Methylorubrum populi: one gene and its partners. The protein of the gene in region 2 interacts with the protein of the main gene of each other region in a pairwise test. Links are inferred from orthologs where the notes say so. Each region holds a gene or a part of one and is shown on either strand. Other genes may lie near its edges. The genes, in order: MPPM_RS15385, MPPM_RS10905 and MPPM_RS01925.

Region 1 (3,151 bases), 970 kb from region 2 along the record:
TCGGCGTCGAGGGTCTTTCGTGTCAGCCCCTCGCGCTCGACCAGCACGAAGAAGTGTCGGATCAGGTCGGGCACATCCTCCGAGCGCTCGCGCAGGGCCGGCAGGCGCAGGGGCACCACGTTGAGCCGGAAGAACAGGTCTTCGCGGAAGATGCCCTGCTGGATCGAGACGCGCAGGTCCTTGTTGGTCGCGGCGATGATGCGCACGTTGGTCTTGATCGGCACGCGCCCGCCGACGGTGGTGTACTCGCCCTGCTGAAGCACGCGCAGCAGCCGGGTCTGCGCCTCCATCGGCATGTCGCCGATCTCGTCGAGGAACAGCGTGCCGCCCTCCGCCTGCTCGAAACGGCCGGCCGAGCGGGAGAGCGCGCCGGTGAAGGCGCCCTTCTCGTGGCCGAACAGCTCGGACTCGATCAGGTCGCGTGGAATCGCCGCCATGTTGACCGGCACGAACGGCCCGGTGCGGCGGCGGCCGTAATCGTGCAGCGCGCGGGCGACCAGCTCCTTGCCGGTGCCGGACTCGCCCGTGATCATCACGGTGAGGTCGGTCGGCATCAGCCGGGCGAGTGCCCGGTAGATTTCCTGCATCGCCGGCGAGCGGCCGACCAGGGGAATGTCCTCGTTCTCCGGCCCGGCGCCGGGCGCGGGCGCGCCCCGAGGACGGGAGAGCGCGCGGCCGACGATCGCCGTCAGCTCCTTCAGATCGAAGGGCTTGGGCAGGTACTCGTAGGCGCCGCGCTCCGAGGCGCGGATTGCGGTCATGAAGGTGTTCTGCGCGCTCATCACGATGATCGGCAGTTCCGGCCGCACCCGCTTGATGCGCGGCAGCAGGTCGAACACGTTCTCGTCCGGCATCACCACGTCGGTGATGACGAGATCGCCCTCGCCCTGGGCGACCCAGCGCCAGAGCGTCGAGCAGTTCGAGGTGGTGCGCACCTCGTAGCCGGCCCGGGACAAGGCCTGGTTCAGCACGGTGCGGATGGCGGCGTCGTCGTCCGCGACGATGATGTGGCCGTTGGGCATGGCTCTCGACTCAGCGCTCCGCAGCCGATTCACGCCCGTCGCGGGCGCTCGACATGGGCAGCAGGATTCGGAAGGCGGTGCGGCGGGGAACGGGATCGCATTCGACGATGCCCCCATGGTCGCCGACGATCTTGGCCACCAATGCAAGTCCGAGGCCGGATCCCTGCGCCTTGGTGGTGACGAAGGGGTCGAACAGGTCGGACAGCATGTCGGGCGGAATGCCCGGCCCGTTGTCGCGCACCGCCACCTCGATGGGCAGGCTGACGCGCTCGCGCGAGCCGGGGATCTGGAGGCGCAGGCCCGTGCGGAAGGCGGTGGAGAGGGTGATCTCGCCCTCGACCGTATCCGTACCGATCGCCTCGGCGGCGTTCTTCACGAGGTTGAGGATCACCTGAATCAACTGGTCCCGATTGCCGAGGACCGGCGGCAGGGAGGGATCGTAGTTCTCGATGAAGCGGATGTGGCGGGCAAAGCCCGACTGGGCCGAGCGCTTCACCTGATCGAGCACGCCGTGCACGTTGACGGGCCCGCGCTCCACCGGCCGCTCGTCGCCGAACAGCTCCATGCGCTCGACGATGCGCACGATCCGGTCCGACTCGTCGCAGATCAGGCGGGTGAGAAGGCGGTCCTCGTCGTCGCGCTCCTGTTCGAGCAGCTGCGCCGCGCCGCGGATGCCGGCGAGCGGGTTCTTGATCTCGTGGGCGAGCATGGCGCCGAGCGCGATCATCGAGCGCGCGGCACCGCGATGGGTGAGCTGCCGGTTCATCTTGTCGGCGATGGTGCGCTCCTGGAGCATCAGCACCACCGAATCGTCCTCGTCGCGCAGCGGCGTCGCGAAGACGTCGACGCTGCGCTCCTGGCCCGAACGGGGCTGCACCAGCTCGACGCGGTATTCCGAAACGCTGGAACGGCGGCGGCGCACTTCGGCGACGAGCGCGATGATCGGCGAGGAGAAGGGAATGATGTCGCGAAGCCGCCCGCGCAGCATCAACCGGGCGGAGGCGTCGAAGAACAATTCGGCGGCGTGGTTGACCCTGAGGATCCGCTCGTCCGGCCCGATGGTGAGCACCGGCAGCGGCAGCGAGTTCAGCACCGCCTCGGCCGGCGGCGGGGATCCGGGAGCGGGCTCTTCGGAGAAAGGCATCAGGCCGCCTCGCCGAGGGGCGTGGTCGCCCGCCCGGCCGGTTCGAGAAATGCGCGCCGCAGGAGGCGGAGTGCCTCCGCGGGATCGTGGGTGGTGACGAGGCGGCGCCGGTCGTCCGAGCTCAGTCCGCCGGCCTCGTCGGCGTAGGCCGCGAGATGCTTGCGGGCGTGGCGCACGCCCATCGCCGCTCCATAAAGGGCGATCAGCCCCTCGTAATGCTCGGCCGCGACCGCCGCGCGCTGCTCCGCCGTGAGCGGCAGAGCGGTACGGCCCGCGAGACCGGCGGCGATCTCGCCAACGAGCCAGGGGCGTCCGACCGCCGCACGCCCCACCATAACGCCCGCTGCACCCGATTGCGCGAGGCAGGCGCGGGCCTCGTCCAGGCTCGTCACGTCGCCGTTGGCGATGACGGGGATGCGGACCGCCTCGACCACAGACCGGATCGCCGACCAATCGGCCCGGCCTTTGTAGAATTGCTGGCGGGTGCGGCCATGAACCGTCACGCCGTTGAGCCCGATCGCCTCGGCGCGTCGGGCCAGCTCGGCGGCGTTGAGGCTGGCATGGTCCCAGCCGAGCCGCATCTTCACGGTGACCGGCCCGTCGACCGCGCCGCGCACTGCGGCCAGGAGACGCGCCGCGTGGTCGAGGTCGCGCATCAGCGCCGAGCCGGACTCGCCGCCGGTCACGGTCTTGGCGGGACAACCCATATTGATGTCGATGGCATCGGCGCCGTTCGCCACGGCGATGCGGGCCGCCTCCGCCATCGGTTCGGGCGCGCAGCCGGCGAGCTGCACCACGTGGGGGTTCACCCCCGCGCCCTCGGCCCGGACCTGCGATTCGGCATCGCCCTTCGCGAGCTCTGCCGCCGCGACCATCTCCGATACCACCGCGCTCGCGCCGAGGCGCTGCGCGATGCGCCGCATGTGGAGGTCGGTGACACCTGACAGGGGTGCCAGAAGGACCGGCGGGCTCTCCGCCTCCGGAT
Region 2 (3,083 bases):
GGCGGAGTCCCCATTCACGCAGCCCGGGATGTTTCCCGGGGGCGAGCGCCCCGCGTGGCATCGCCGGGCCGAGCCGCTATGTGCGTCGGGCGCGCCCCAAGTCGGGACCGCCCCTCATCGTCACCCGCCGTCCCAGAGCCGCAGAAGCCGTCATGTCCGAAGCCGCCATGTCCGAAGCCCTTAGGCCCGATCCCGTCGACGCGCTTCTGTCGATCCTCGACTTGGAGCGCCTGGAGACCGATCTGTTCCGCGGCGTCAGCCCCCGGATCGGCTGGCCGCGGGTCTTCGGGGGGCAGGTCGTGGCCCAGGCGCTGGTCGCGGCGTCCCGCACGGTCGAGGCATCCCGCCCGCCCCACTCCCTGCACGCCTATTTCCTCCTCGGCGGCGACCCGGCGGTGCCGATCGTCTACGAGGTCGAGCGCATCCGCGACGGCGGCAGCTTCACGACGCGACGGGTCAAGGCGATCCAGAAAGGCCGGGCGATCTTCGCGATGTCGGTGTCGTTCCACGTGGCGGAGGCGGGCGTCGAACACGCCGCAGGGCTTCCCGACGTGCCGGGGCCCGGCGACCTGTCGGATGCGCGAACCCTCGTTCGGGAGGGCGGCAGCATCGTGCCCGAGCCGATGCTCGCCTACTTCACCCAGGCCTGGCCGATCGAATTGCGGCCGGTCGAGACCGAGCGCTATCGCGACCGCGCGCCGAAGCCTGCCCGCTACCACGTCTGGATGCGTGCGACGAAGCCCCTGCCGGACGATCCGGCGGTGCATCGGGCGGTTCTCGCCTACGCCTCGGACATGACCCTGCTCGACGCGACGCTGATCCCCCACGGCCGCACCGTGTTCGATCCGGAGATCCAGTCGGCGAGCCTCGACCACGCCCTCTGGTTTCACCGGCCGTTCCGGGCCGATTCCTGGCTGCTCTACTCGCAGGACAGCCCGAGCGCCGCGGGCGGACTCGGCTTTGCCCGCGGCACGTTCCACGATGAGGACGGGCACCTCATCGCGTCGGTCGCGCAGGAAGGACTGATCCGGCAACGCCGCTCCTGATAGGGGCACCTTGCGAGAATCTGCCGATGTGGCAGGCTGATTGCCTATTACGAAGGCAGTTTTCACGGCCAAGCTGCTCGACACGGCGCCAGCTCTCGCTCACGTTCTGAGCAGAAGAGCGAGAGCGAAATTGGTTCCGTCTGGCACGGTCCTTGAATGAAGGCGCGCGGTCGCAGGGTCATCCCGATCCCTGCGGAACCGCTGGGTCTCGGCCGGTGCGTGGCCGGCGGTGAGAAGGCAGAACAAAGGGGGCGCCGCCCATGAAAATCGTGATGGCGATCATCAAGCCGTTCAAGTTGGAGGAGGTCCGCGACGCCCTGACCGGGATCGGCGTCCACGGCCTGACCGTGACCGAGGTCAAGGGCTATGGCCGGCAGAAGGGCCATACCGAGATCTACCGCGGTGCCGAGTACGCCGTGAGCTTCCTCCCCAAGCTGAAGATCGAGGTGGCGGTCGCGGCCGACCTCGTGACGAACGTGATCGACACGATCGCCGGCGCCGCCCGCACGGGACAGATCGGCGACGGCAAGATCTTCGTGATGCCGCTGGAAAAGGCGGTTCGTATCCGCACCGGCGAGACCGACGCCGACGCGCTCTGAGAGCCGGTCCCTCATCGGTCTCCTCCCCGATATCCCGACGGTACATCACCCGTTCCGGCGGAACGCGCCCGGCCGCGCCGCCGCCTTCACCCTCCTCAATGCTTGACGCACGGCGATCAGGAGCTTCCTGTCCATGAAACCTCGTAACCTTCTCGCGCTCGGGCTGGGAGGAGCCGCCCTCGGCCTCCTCCTCGTCGAGCCGTCGCTCGCGCAGGCGCCGGCGGTCGAGCCCGCCGTCACCTCCGCCGCCCCGGTGCCCAATAAGGGCGACACCGCGTGGATGCTGATCTCCGCGGTCCTCGTCCTGCTGATGACGGTGCCCGGCCTCGCCCTGTTCTACGGCGGCCTCGTGCGCACCAAGAACATGCTCTCGGTGCTGACCCAGGTCTTCGCGATCGCCTCGATCGTCTGCCTCCTGTGGGTCACCTACGGCTACAGCCTCGCCTTCACCAACGGCGGCGGCCTCAACGATTTCGTCGGCGGCTTCTCCAAGGCCTTCCTCAAGGGCGTCGATCCGAACTCGGTCGCGGCCACCTTCTCCAACGGCGTCGTGATCCCCGAATACGTCTACATCTGCTTCCAGATGACGTTCGCGATGATCACCCCCGGCCTCATCGTCGGCGCCTTTGCCGAGCGGATGAAGTTCTCGGCGCTGGTCGTGTTCACGATCCTCTGGGTCACGCTGATCTACTTCCCGATGGCCCACATGGTCTGGTACTGGGGCGGCCCGGACGTCTTCGCCGACGCGGCCCGCAAGCTCGCCGCCGCCGGTGGCGAGGCCAATGCCGCGGCCAAGGCCGAGTACGACGCGGTGCTGGGCGATGCCGGCATGCTGTTCAAGTGGGGCGCCCTCGACTTCGCCGGCGGCACCGTCGTTCACATCAACGCGGGCATCGCCGGTCTGGTCGGCTGCCTGATGCTCGGCAAGCGCATCGGCTACGGCCGCGACCTGCTCGCCCCGCACTCGCTGACCATGACCACGATCGGTGCTTCGCTCCTGTGGGTCGGCTGGTTCGGCTTCAACGCCGGATCGAACCTCGAGTCGAACGGCACCACGGGTCTGGCGATGATCAACACCTTCGTCGCCACCGCCGCCGCGGCCGTGTCCTGGCTGTTCGTGGAATGGGCCGCCAAGGGCAAGCCGTCGCTGCTCGGCATGCTCTCGGGCGCCATCGCCGGCCTCGTCGCCGTCACCCCGGCCGCGGGCTTTGCCGGCCCGATGGGCTCGATCGTGCTCGGTCTCGTCGCGGGCGCCGTCTGCTTCGTGATGTGCTCCACCGTGAAGAACGCGCTCGGCTACGACGACTCGCTCGACGTGTTCGGCGTGCACTGCGTCGGCGGCATCATCGGTGCGCTCGCCACCGGTATCCTGGTCTCGCCCGACCTCGGCGGCGCCGGCATCCCCGACTACACCACCAAGCCCGGCGAGCTCACCCTC
Region 3 (3,494 bases), 2.0 Mb from region 2 along the record:
TGAGCATGTCGCGGGCGAAGCTCGTCACCGCGTAGGTGCGGGCATCCGCGACCTCGCGCTCGGTGCGGCGGCGCAGGTTCTCCATCTCGGCCAGCGTGCGCAGCAGCCGGTCCTTGAACTCGTCGCGCTCGGCGATCGCGGCCGCCAGAGCCTCGGCATCCGCACCCGCGGTCGAGGAAGCGGCCTGCGGCGGCACCTCCGCCTCGGCGCCGTTGTGCCGGTCCTGATTCTCCATGTCGTCAGCCATCATCGTGCGATCGATCGGGTCTCGAAGTGTTCCGGGATGCGGCTGATATCATTCGGGCCATCCCCGAAATCAAGCGAAGGCCGCGCTATCGCCCCCTACAACTCCCGCGGCGGGGGCGAATCGACCAGGGCGTCGAGGCCTTCGGCGCGCAGCGCGGCGACGTCGCTGGCGAACACTTCCATTACCGCGGCGCGGATCATCGCGAGCCGGTCGGGCTGCATCACGCGGGTGCCGGTGAGGTCGGTCACGTAGAACACGTCCACCGCCCGCTCGCCGAAAGTCGCCACATGCGCCGAGGTGATGTTGAGGCTCAGGCGGTTCAGCGCCGTCGTCAGTTCGTAAAGCAGGCCCGGCCGGTCGAGGCCGGTGATTTCCACCACGGTCTCGCGGCTCGACAGGGCGTTGTCGATCGACACGTCCGGCGGAACGAGGAAGGTCTTGGGCGGCTGCTTCGGGTGCTTGTCGGCGACGAGTTCGGCGATCTTGATCTCGCCCTTGAGCGCCCGCTCGATCGCGGTGGCGATGCGCCCCGCCCGGCGGAGCTCGTCCTCGTCCCGCTCGAAGGCGCGGGAGATGAAGATCGAATCGAGGGCGAAGCCGTCGGTCGTGGTGAAAATCTGCGCATCGACGATGTTGCCGCCCGTGGTCGCGCAGGCGCCCGTGATGATCGCCAGCAGGCGCGGATGGTCCGGCGAGTAGACCGTCAGCTCGGTCACGCCGCGGACAGGATCGGTCTCGTAGGTGGTGGCGCTGGTGCGGCCCTCCTCCATCACGGTACGCAGGAAGCGGGCGTTCTTGTAGTGGCGCGTGCTGTCGACTTTCAGCCAGTACGCTTGGTTGTGGCGCGCGGCGTAGGCATCGAACACCTCCGAATTCCAGTCGGAGAGCTGCTCGCGCAGGGCCATCTGGATCAGCCGCACCCGGTCGGTGCGGGCGATCTCCGAGTGGCCGCCGGAGAGCACGACCTCGGTCTCGTCGTAGAGGGTGCGCAGCAGCGTGCCCTTCCAGGCCGTCCACACGCCGGGGCCGACCGCCTTGATGTCGGCGACGGTGAGGATCGCGAGCAGCTTCAGCCGCTCCAGGCTCTGCACCTCGCTCGCGAATTTCTCGATGGTCTTATGATCGGAGAGATCACGGCTCTGCGCCGTCATCGACATGAGCAGGTGATGCTCGACCAGCCAGGACACCGTCTCGGTCTCCGCCTGGCTGAGGCCGAAGCGCGGCCCGAGCTTGCGGGCGATGGCCGCGCCGGCGATCGAGTGATCCTCCGGCCGCCCCTTGGCGATGTCGTGCAGCAGGATCGCGACGTAGAGGGCGCGGCGGTTGTGGATCGTGTCGATGAGGCGCGAGGCCAGCGGATGCTCCTCGCGCACGCGGCCGGAATCGATCGCGGCGAGCACGCCGATCGAGCGCAGGAGATGCTCGTCCACCGTGTAGTGATGGTACATGTTGAACTGCATCATCGCGACGATGCGGCCGAATTCCGGAATGAACCGGCCGAGTACGCCGGCCTCGTTCATCGAGCGGAGGATCGTCTCCGGGGCGTTCTTCGAGGTGAGGATGTCGAGGAAGAGCCGGTTGGCTTCCGCGTCCACGCGCACCGCGTGGGTGATCAGGCGGAGCGAGCGGTTGGCCAGCCGCGCCGCATCGGGATGGATCGGCAGGTTGTGCCGGTCGGCCAGCCAGAACAGGCGGATCAGGTTGACCGGATCACGCTCGAACGCGTCCTCGCCGCGAATGTTGACCCTGCCATTGTCGATCCAGAAATCCTCGGCCTCGATCGAGGTCGCGCGGAAGCGGTCGCGAAAGCGGCCGATCCAGCGGTCGAGCACCGGCGTGCGCTTGGCGTGGCGCGCTTCGAGTTCCGCACACACGATCGCGGTCAGGTCGCCGACATCCTTGGCGATGAGGAAGTAGGCTTTCATGAAGCGCTCGACGCCCGAGAGGCCGCCGCGGGCGCCGAAGCCGAGCCGCTCGGCGATCTTGGGCTGAAGCCCGAACGACAGCCGCTCCTCGGCGCGTCCGGTCACGAAATGGATGTGGCAGCGCACGCGCCACAGGAACTCCTCGCAGCGTTCGAAAAGCTTGTACTCGTCCGGCGTGAACAGCCCGGCATGGACCAGCTCGACCTGATCGCGCACGCGGTAGGTGTATTTCGCGATCCAGAACAGGGTGTTGAGGTCGCGCAGACCGCCCTTGCCGTCCTTGACGTTGGGCTCGACGAGGTAGCGCGACGCGCCGGCCTTGGCGACGCGGGCGTCGCGCTCGCGCAGCTTGGCATCCACGAACTCGGAAGCCGAGCCGATCACAAGTTCCGTATCGAAGCGCGTGACCAGCTCCTCGAACAGGTGGCGTGAACCGAACAGGAAGCGGGATTCGAGCAGGGCGGTGCGGATCGTCATGTCCGCGCGGCCCTCGCGCAGGCACTCCTCCACCGAGCGCGTCGCGTGGCCGACCTTCAGCTTCAGGTCCCAGAGCACGTAGAGCATCGCCTCGACGACGCTCTCCGACCATGCCGTCTGCTTGTAGGGCAGCAGGAATAGCAGATCGATGTCCGAGCCCGGCGCCATCGTGCCCCGCCCGTAGCCGCCGGTGGCGATGATCGCCAGCTGCTCGCCCGTGGATGGATTGTCGTTGGGATAGAGACGCCAGACCACGGCATCGTAGATTGCCCGCACCACCGCGTCGGTGAGGCGGCTCAGCCGCTGCGCGCAGGCGATCCCGTCCCGCTCCTTCAACAGGAGACGCTCGGCCTCCCGGTGCCCGGCCTCGATCACCTTGCGCAACTCGGGCACGAGAAGCCCGCGCAGCTTGGTGGGTTCGCGCGCCTCGCGGTCGAGGGAGGCGACGACTTTTTCGAGGACGGGAACGGGGTCGAACATGGCCGTTCCGTTAGCATGTAAAGCGGGCTGCGGCATCGGCCGGTTGCAGCCGACCCGGCTGTTCTCTTCGGCGAATTTTTTGTTTGACGAAACGAACGTGACTGTTTTAGCCATCGGAAGGATCCAGGCAGCAAGCCGGACCGACGAGGGAGCCAGCCATATGATCCGACGCCGCCACGTCCTGTCCGCTTTCGTCGGATTCCTCGGGCTGCTGACGGCCGGTTCGGACCTGCGCGCGGCCGACGTCTCGGAGATCCGGCTCGACTGGGCGACCTATAACCCGGTCAGCCTCGTCCTGAAGGAGAAGGGGTTCCTGGAGGAGGCGCTGAAAGCCCGCGGCATCAAGGTGCGATGGGTCCAGTCGC

Evidence for each region.
Region 1: the proteins of MPPM_RS10905 (region 2) and MPPM_RS15385 interact in binary tests that used the Escherichia coli proteins (3 or more experiments, as listed by UniProt). The link is inferred for Methylorubrum populi from one-to-one orthologs.
Region 3: the proteins of MPPM_RS10905 (region 2) and MPPM_RS01925 interact in binary tests that used the Escherichia coli proteins (3 or more experiments, as listed by UniProt). The link is inferred for Methylorubrum populi from one-to-one orthologs.

What each region holds. Positions count from the first base shown.
Region 1 is NZ_AP014809.1:3,351,359-3,354,509, reverse strand. What follows is about bases 100-3,099. They hold MPPM_RS15385 (two-component system sensor histidine kinase NtrB), read right to left. Parts: upstream 2,167-3,099; coding sequence 1,033-2,166; downstream 100-1,032. Other genes in these bases: dusB (tRNA dihydrouridine synthase DusB), read right to left, coding at 2,166-3,099; ntrC (nitrogen regulation protein NR(I)), read right to left, coding at 100-1,022. Also shown: more of ntrC, read right to left, coding at 1-99; more of dusB, read right to left, coding at 3,100-3,151.
Region 2 is NZ_AP014809.1:2,380,292-2,383,374, forward strand. Bases 44-2,975 are described here. They hold MPPM_RS10905 (P-II family nitrogen regulator), read left to right. Parts: upstream 44-1,306; coding sequence 1,307-1,645; downstream 1,646-2,975. Other genes in these bases: MPPM_RS10900 (acyl-CoA thioesterase), read left to right, coding at 153-1,046; MPPM_RS10910 (ammonium transporter), read left to right, coding at 1,779-2,975. Also shown: more of MPPM_RS10910, read left to right, coding at 2,976-3,083. UniProt on the Escherichia coli protein: Involved in the regulation of nitrogen metabolism. Regulates the activity of its targets by protein-protein interaction in response to the nitrogen status of the cell.
Region 3 is NZ_AP014809.1:426,269-429,762, reverse strand. The notes cover bases 143-3,485. They hold MPPM_RS01925 ([protein-PII] uridylyltransferase), read right to left. Parts: upstream 3,166-3,485; coding sequence 343-3,165; downstream 143-342. Other genes in these bases: MPPM_RS01920 (aliphatic sulfonate ABC transporter substrate-binding protein), read left to right, coding at 3,290-3,485; grpE (nucleotide exchange factor GrpE), read right to left, coding at 143-250. Outside these bases: more of grpE, read right to left, coding at 1-142; more of MPPM_RS01920, read left to right, coding at 3,486-3,494.